DNA from 2 places in the Paraburkholderia sp. BR10872 genome. Region 2 is predicted to be linked to the other one. Evidence: predicted binding sites of a transcription regulator. Region 2 holds the regulator's gene; the other holds the start of a gene.
The links. Region 2 encodes LexA, which represses DNA repair genes until DNA is damaged. Its sites were predicted from a motif close to ACTGTATNNNNATACAGT; they were not measured.
Positions count from the first base shown of each region.

Region 1: the regulator LexA is predicted to act here: its motif matches at 2,650-2,667, upstream of imuA (translesion DNA synthesis-associated protein ImuA).

Region 1 covers NZ_JBFRCN010000006.1:397-4,563, reverse strand. The annotation lists gene sixA (phosphohistidine phosphatase SixA) at 1-446, opposite strand, end outside; tRNA gene AB4Y43_RS06700 (tRNA-Pro) at 610-686, shown strand; gene AB4Y43_RS06695 (NAD(P)/FAD-dependent oxidoreductase) at 859-2,481, shown strand; gene imuA (translesion DNA synthesis-associated protein ImuA) at 2,752-3,609, shown strand; partial or broken gene AB4Y43_RS06685 (DNA polymerase Y family protein) at 3,518-4,167, shown strand, end outside.
Region 2 covers NZ_JBFRCN010000003.1:130,766-134,932, reverse strand. The annotation lists gene cysW (sulfate ABC transporter permease subunit CysW) at 1-304, opposite strand, end outside; gene cysT (sulfate ABC transporter permease subunit CysT) at 301-1,200, opposite strand; gene AB4Y43_RS04075 (sulfate ABC transporter substrate-binding protein) at 1,350-2,408, opposite strand; gene lexA (transcriptional repressor LexA) at 2,702-3,352, shown strand; gene AB4Y43_RS04065 (hypothetical protein) at 3,417-3,794, shown strand; gene AB4Y43_RS04060 (DUF2939 domain-containing protein) at 3,891-4,167, shown strand, end outside.

The DNA.
Region 1 (4,167 bases), on a different contig from region 2:
ATGGCCGCGTGGAGGACCGCCTGGTCGCCGCCGTCGCGCTCACGGCTCGCAAGCCAGAGCACGCCGGCTTTCTTGACGGCCCAGCTGCGCGAATCGGCGCCGCCCGAGAGCAGCCGCGCCGCGACCTCGCCGAGCGTGGGCTGATGGCCGACCACGACGACCGTGGACGCGAGGCCCTTGGGCCAGCCGACGGCGGTCAGCACCTCCTCGACGCTCGCATCGGGGGCGAGTTCGCGCACGACGCGATATTGGTCGGTGAGCGCCTCGGCGGTCTGGATGGTGCGTGCGGCGGGGCTGGCGAGGATCACGGCGTCGTCGGGCAGGCGCGCGCGCAGCCAGCGCGCGACGTTCTGCGCCTGCTTGCGCCCGCGTGTGGTGAGCTGGCGGGAGAGGTCGCTGGCGGCGATGTCTTCGGCTTCGGCGTGGCGCCAGAGGATGAGGTGCATGGCGTCTCCTTTTTTGGCGGTATGGGGTGCACGTGCGGCGTGTCCTGTCATGGTGCACGCCAGGCCGGTGTGCGGCAAGCGCGTGACGTGGATCGCTTTTCGTCGCTATGGCTCACTCAGATTTGACGGCGTGGCATCAGTGCCGATACAATCGCTGATTCGTCGGAGCGTAGCGCAGCCTGGTAGCGCATCTGATTTGGGATCAGAGGGTCGTAGGTTCGAATCCTATCGCTCCGACCAGCAATACCGAGGGGTTACACGCCATTGGCCTGTAGCCCCTTTTTCTTTTTCTCCCATGTTGGGTCATACGCGCTCGCGTCTCGTCGTACGGCTTGCGTTCCCTTTGAAAAGCCACCGAGCCTATAAAATACGGATCGGCCACAACTCCCGTGGCGATCGCACCCTGGCAGCCATGTTACGTTTATCCGAAGTCAAACTCCCCCTCGACCACGCCGAAAGCGAACTTGAAGCCGCGATTCGGGGACGTCTCGCGGAACTCGGCGTGGGGGCGGATGCGCTCGTGCGTTACACCGTATTCCGCCGTGCGCACGACGCACGCAAGCGCTCGGATATCAAGCTGACCTATATCGTCGACGTCGAAGTCAAGGACGAAGCGGCCGCGCTCAAGCGGATCGCCGGCAAGCCGCATTGCGGGGTGACGCCGGACATGACCTACCGCTTTGTCGCCAAGGCGCCCGAGCACTCGACGCATCCGCGTCCGGTGGTGATCGGCATGGGGCCATGCGGCCTGTTCGCGGGACTGATCCTCGCGCAGATGGGCTTTCGTCCCATCATCCTCGAACGCGGCAAGGCCGTGCGCGAGCGCACCAAGGACACCTTCGGGCTGTGGCGCAAGTCCGTGCTCAACCCCGAATCCAACGTGCAGTTCGGCGAAGGCGGGGCCGGGACGTTTTCCGACGGCAAGCTGTACAGCCAGATCAAGGATCCGCACCACTACGGCCGCAAGGTGCTCGAGGAGTTCGTCAAGGCGGGCGCGCCGGAAGACATTCTGTATCTGAGCCGGCCGCACATCGGCACGTTCCGTCTCGTCAGCATGGTGGAAAAAATGCGCGCCACCATCCACGAGCTGGGCGGTGAAGTGCGCTTCGAAACCCGCGTCGAAGACATCGAGATCGAACAGGGCAAGGTGCGCGCGCTCAAGCTTTCGAACGGCGAGACGCTGCCGTGCGACCACGTCGTGCTGGCCGTCGGCCACAGCGCCCGCGACACGTTCCAGATGCTGCACGATCGCGGCGTGTTCATGGAAGCCAAGCCGTTTTCGCTGGGCTTTCGGATCGAGCATCCGCAGGGGCTGATCGATCGCAGCCGTTTCGGCAAGTTTGCGGGCCACAAGCAACTCGGCGCGGCCGACTACAAGGTGGTGCATCACGCCAACAATGGACGGGCGGTCTATAGCTTCTGCATGTGCCCGGGCGGCACGGTGGTCGCGGCGACCTCCGAACCCGGCCGCGTGGTCACCAATGGCATGAGCCAGTATTCGCGGGCCGAGCGCAACGCGAATGCGGGCATCGTCGTCGGCATCACGCCGGAGGACTATCCGGGCGGTCCGCTCGCGGGCATCGCCTTCCAGCGCAAGTGGGAAGAGCGGGCGTTCGAACTCGGCGGCGGCAATTACCAGGCGCCGGGCCAACTGGTCGGCGACTTTATCGCCGGTCGTCCGTCGACGTCGCTGGGCTCCGTGGTGCCGTCTTACAAGCCGGGTGTGCACCCGACCGATCTCAGCACCGCGCTGCCCGACTACGTGATCGAAGCCATCCGCGAAGCCCTGCCTCAGATCGACAGGAAGATCGCAGGCTTCGCGATGCACGACGCCGTGCTCACCGGCGTGGAGACGCGCACGTCGTCGCCGCTGCGCATTCGTCGCAAGGACAATTACCAGAGCATGAACGTCGAAGGTCTGTATCCGGCGGGCGAAGGCGCCGGGTATGCCGGTGGTATCTACTCGGCGGCCATCGACGGCATCGAAGTGGCGCAAGCCGTGGCGCTCGATATGACGTCGGCGCAGGCGTCTTGATAGCAACAAGCTCTGCCGCCCTTATTGCACACCGCCCACATCGGGCTGGCGGCGTGTATTAAGCGGCGTTTGCCCCGGACGTCAGCGCGACGTCCGGCGGCGGTCCGGTTGCCGCTCGGCGATCGCAAAGTGCCCCCCCAATTTCCGCCTCCTCCAATCTCTCAAAATACTGTATAAATATACAGGTGGAGGCGAGTCGACCTCCTTCTTGCCGATGCCCCATTTCTTGCCGGGCAGGGCGAAGCGTTCCCATTAACCAGGCCACGAACCATGGCAGCAGCAGCCCAGACCACTGCGCAGACCACCGCGCAACTCGCCGCGCACTTGCCCCCCCGGCTGCAAAGCCGCGTGTGGCAAGGCGATCAGCTCGCGCGCGCCAGCGAGCGCACGGTACCGAGCGGCCACGCGACGCTCGACGCCCAGCTCCCCGGCGCCGGGTGGCCCTCGGGCAGCCTGACCGAGTTGCTCGTCGAGCAGGGCGGCGTGGGCGAGATGCGGCTCGTCGCGCCGGCGCTGCGCGCGCTCACCGCGCAGGCGGGCCGGCACGTGCTGCTCGTCGCGCCGCCGTGGCGCCCATACGCCTGCGCGCTCAAGGCGTGGGGGCTCGCGCTCGATCGCGTGATCTGGGTGCGCGCGGCCGAAAACGAAGCCGCCTGGGTGGCCGAACAGGCGCTCAAGCAGGAAGGCATGGGCGCCGTGCTGCTCTGGCAGGCGAAGGCGCGCGCCGACGCCGTGCGCCGTCTGCAGGTCGCCGCCCAGGATTCGCAGGCGCTCGCATTTCTCGTGCGGCCGCTCGCCGCGCGCAACCAGTCGTCGCCGGCGCCGCTGCGCATGACCTGCTCGCCGGTGCCGCCGCCCGACGACGCGAGCCTGAACCGCCGGCAATGGATGCAGCTCGCCGCGCTCTCTGTCGATATTTTCAAGCGCCGCGGGCCGCCGCCCGCCCAGCCACTCGTCATTACATTGCCGCTGCAGGATGCGGTGCTGCCCCAGCCGGACGCAGCTTCCGTCGTCATGCCGTGGCCCGGGGTCAATCATGCTGTGGATCGCCGTCACCTTGCCGTTGTTGCCGCTGGAGGCCGTCAGACCTCTGATGCCGCCGGCGCCGTCAACGCCGCTCCTGCCTGAAAGCGTCGATGCCCATGTCACCGGCGCGCCGCGCTGCTACGCGCTCGCCGACCACACGCGCATCCTGATCGCCGATCTCGACGCGCTGCGCGCAGGCGTCGAGCCCGGCAACACGCGCTCGCATGCGCTCGCGCTCGCGCCGGGGCTCGTGCTGCTCGAAGCCGATCCGGCGCGCGAGACCCGCGCGTTCGAGGCGCTCGCGCTCGCGTTGCTCGCCTATACGCCCAAGGTGTCGTTCGCGCAGTCGCACACGCTGCTGCTCGAAGTCGGCTCGGGCTTGCGTCTGTTCGGCGGCGTGCGTGCGCTGCTCGCCAGGGTCGCGGCGACGGTGGCCGGCTGCGGGCACACCGCGCGCATGGCGTGCGCGCCCACGGCGTGGGGGGCGTGGACGCTCGCGCAGGCGCGCGTCACGCGTTCGTCGCGCCGCTGGCATGTGCTCAAGGAAACAACGCTCGCGCGCGTGCTCGACTCACTGCCGGTCACGCTTGCGCCGTTCGCCGCGCAGCACGACCACGCGCTCACGCAGATCGGCTGCGCGACGCTCGGCGATTTGCGGCG
Region 2 (4,167 bases):
CGCGAAACTCGAACTTCGCGATCGCCCACGACGCCGCGAGGCCGAAGCCCAGATTCAACGGCACCGCGATCGCCGCGGTGATGAGCGTGAGCTTGATCGCGGAGAGCGCGTCGGGATCGACGAGCGACGTGAAGTAGAAGCCGATACCCTTCGACAGCGCCTGCCAGAACACCGCGACGAGCGGCACCACGAGAAACAGCGCGAGAAACGCGAGCGCAATGCCGGTCAGCAGCCAGCGCACCCACGGTGATTCGGTGACCGGGTCCGGCCGGCGCGTGCTTCGTTGTTGCGGCAGCGTGCTCATTGCGCACCTCCCGCGACGGTTGCGCCCACCACGGCACTCGGCGCGCTGCCGGCCGTTACACCCCGGCTCGTGCGGCGCTGCAAATACCACTGCAGCGAATTGATGAGCAGCAGCATGACAAACGAGACGCAGAGCATCATCACGGCAAGCGCCGTTGCGCCCGCATAGTCGTACTGCTCGAGCTTGGTGATGATGAGCAGCGACGTGATCTCCGACTTCATCGGCACGTTGCCGGCGATGAAGATGACCGAGCCGTACTCGCCCAGCGCACGCGCGAACGCGAGCGCGAAACCCGTGAGGAGCGCCGGCAGCACCGCGGGCAGCACGACACGGCGGAACGTGAGCCAGCGCGAGGCGCCGAGGCACGCAGCGGCCTCTTCCTGTTCGCGCTCGAAGTCCTCGAGCACCGGCTGCACCGTGCGCACGACGAACGGCAAGCCGATGAAGGTCAGCGCCACGAGCACGCCGAGCGGCGTGAAGGCGATCTTCAGACCGAGCGGCTGCAGGAACTGGCCGATCCAGCCGTTGCCGGCATACACGGCGGCGAGCGAAATGCCCGCCACGGAAGTCGGGAGCGCGAACGGCAGATCGACGAGCGCATCGATCACCCGTTTGAACGGAAACGTATAGCGCACGAGCACCCACGCGAGCAGGAAGCCGAATACCGCGTTGATCAGCGCCCCGCCGAGCGCGGCGGTGAACGTGAGCCGGTACGACGCGATCACGCGCGGCGACCACACGGCGCGCACGAACTGGCTCCAGTCGAGTGTCGCCGTCTTGAGAAAGGTGGCGGCAAGCGGAATGAGCACCACGAGGCTCAGATAGGCCACCGTGATGCCAAGCGTCAAACCGAAGCCAGGCAGCGCACTGGGCTTGCGCAATCGAAACGTTGTCATGCTCATCGTCCAGACATGGGTTGCGCGATTCGTGCGTTGCAGATTCGCGCCGAAAAGCGCGCCCGGAGGCGCGCTTCGTTGTTATGCGGTCACGTCGTTATGCGGACCGCTTACTGCTTGACCGCCTGCTGCTTGACTGCTCGACAGCTTTACTGCGGCTGATAGATCGAATCGAACACGCCGCCATCCGCGAAATGCGTCTTCTGCGCGTTGGGCCAGCCGCCGAACGTGTCGTCGACCGTGTAGAGCTTGAGCTTCGGAAACTTCGCCGTGAGCGCCGCTGGGACCTTGTCCGAACGCGGACGGTAGAAGTTCTTCGCGGCGATCTCCTGGCCCTCTTCGCTATAGAGGAACTGCAGGTAGGCTTCGGCCTCCTTGCGCGTGCCCTTCTTGTCGACGACCTTGTCCACCACGGCAACCGGCGGCTCAGCCAGAATGCTCACCGAAGGCACCACGATCTCGAACTTGTCCGGGCCGAACTCCTTGAGCGAGAGAAATGCTTCGTTTTCCCATGCGATCAGCACATCGCCGATGCCGCGCTGCACGAAGCTCGTCGTGGCTCCCCGCGCGCCCGAGTCGAGCACGCCCGCGTTCTTGTAGAGCTTCGTGACAAAGTCCTTCGCCTTCTGCTCGTTGCCGCCCGGCTGGTGCAGCGCATACGCCCACGCCGCGAGATAGTTCCAGCGCGCGCCGCCCGAGGTCTTCGGATTCGGCGTGACGATCGAGACACCCGGCTTGGTCAGATCGTCCCAGTCCTTGATGTGCCTGGGGTTGCCCTTGCGCACGAGGAACACGATGGTCGACGTGTATGGCGAGGCGTTGTCGGGCAGGCGCTTTTGCCAGTCCTTCGCGACGATGCCCTTGTTGGCGAGCGCGTCGATGTCCCATGCCAGCGCGAGCGTCGCGACGTCGGCCTGCAGACCGTCGAGCACCGAGCGCGCCTGTGCGCCCGAGCCGCCATGCGACTGTTTGATGGTGAGCGTTTCGCCCGTCTTCGCCTTCCACTGCTTGATGAAGGCTTCGTTGATGTCCTGGTACAGCTCGCGCGTCGGATCGTAGGAGACGTTGAGCAGCGATGTATCCGCGTGAGCGGCCAGCGGCACCATAGCCGCCATCGCCGTGACGCCGACGAGCGGCGCAACGCCGATGACCAGTTTTGCCGCCAGTGTTTTCAGCCAGCCCGCGCGCCCCGTATGTGTCGTGCCCATCTATCTGTTCTCCGTTCTCGTGTGTGCTCGTTTGCGCTCATTGATGAAACTGCAGCTAACGATGGAGGCCAGTCTAGCGATCTCCTTACATTATTAAAAATGATGTTTTCTTATTTTTTAATACGCAAAAGTGGTAAGGACAGAGGAAGTCGCTGTTAAAGCGTGGCTTCATCCGCGCAAACACGGGAAAACGGCCTGATGGCAACGTTCAGTCGATGAACTTCAAGTAACACTTGAAAAGTGGCGAGTACTGTATAAAAATACAGTTACCTGTTCAAACATACAGTGGCGCCATGACCAAACTCACCGCACGACAGCAGCAGGTTTTCGATCTGGTTCGCCGGGCCATCGAGCGCACAGGCTTTCCGCCCACGCGCGCCGAGATCGCGGCGGAACTCGGCTTCAGCTCCGCCAACTCCGCGGAGGAGCATCTGCGTGCGCTGGCGCGCAAGGGCGTGATCGAACTGGCTGCGGGCGCCTCGCGCGGCATCCGCCTCGTGCCGGGGCCCGACGACCTGCCGCACCAGTTCACGCTCCCGCACCCGAGCATCATGCAGCTCTCGCTGCCGCTCGTCGGCCGCGTCGCTGCGGGTAGCCCGATCCTCGCGCAGGAGCACATCTCGCAGAACTACATGTGCGACCCGGCGCTCTTCTCGAGCCGCCCCGACTACCTGTTGAAGGTGCGCGGCCTTTCCATGCGCGACGCCGGCATCCTCGACGGCGACCTGCTCGCCGTGCAGAAAAAGGCCGAAGCGAAAGACGGCCAGATCATCGTGGCGCGCCTCGGCGACGACGTCACCGTCAAGCGCCTGAAGCGCCGTCCGAACGGGCTCGAGCTCATCGCCGAGAACCCCGATTACGACAATATATTCGTCGAGGCCGGCAGCGCGGAATTCGCGCTCGAAGGCATCGCGGTCGGGCTGATCCGCCCCACCGAATTCTAAGGAATCCGTCTCAGCGCGGTTTGCATATTGTTTGCGCACCATCTGCGCATACCTGGAGAGAGTCATGGAACGTCTTGCCCGCCTGCTGCCCTTCCGCCAATTCGGCCGCCTTCGCCATCTCCGTGGAATCGCCTCGTGCGCGGTCCGCGAAGTCCGCGGTTCGGCTGCCGCACTGAGCGGCTCGCTCTTCGAAGACTCGCCTGAGATGGAGGCGGCCAGCACAGCCGACCTGCCCGTGCTGCCCTCGGCACAGCCGGCGTTTGCGCGCGTGTCGCTCAACAGCACGCTCAACACCGAACAGCCCATGCGCCGCGCGCCCGTGCGCGTCTATCAGGGTCCGTCGCGGCTCATCCTAGTCGGCACGGTCGACGCGGTTTGCCGCGCAATCGACCGCTGCATCGCCGAGCAGCACAGCGACCTGCCCGCGGCACTCGCGAAGTAAGCAGCAACGCTGCCCAAATGTGAGAAGAGGTTACGGGCGGGATCGTTTGGCCCGGTTTGCGGTCAACACCGTGTTTAAACGATTTGCCCTATGCCGATGACGGAATCTCTCTCTACCCCGCGCAAGACCCAAGGCTGGAAAAAGCCCGTTGCGATCACGGTCGCCGTCGCAATGGTCGTTGCCGCGATCGGCTACGCCTATGCGTCGCCCTATATCGCGGTGAAACACATGAAAGCCGCGGCCGACGCGCGTGACGCCGTCGCGCTCAACGAATACGTCGATTACCCTGCGCTGCGCCTGAGCCTGAAACAGCAGGTGGGCGAGATGCTGCACCGGCGCGTCGAGGGGCAGCACAGCAGCAATCCGTTGCTGA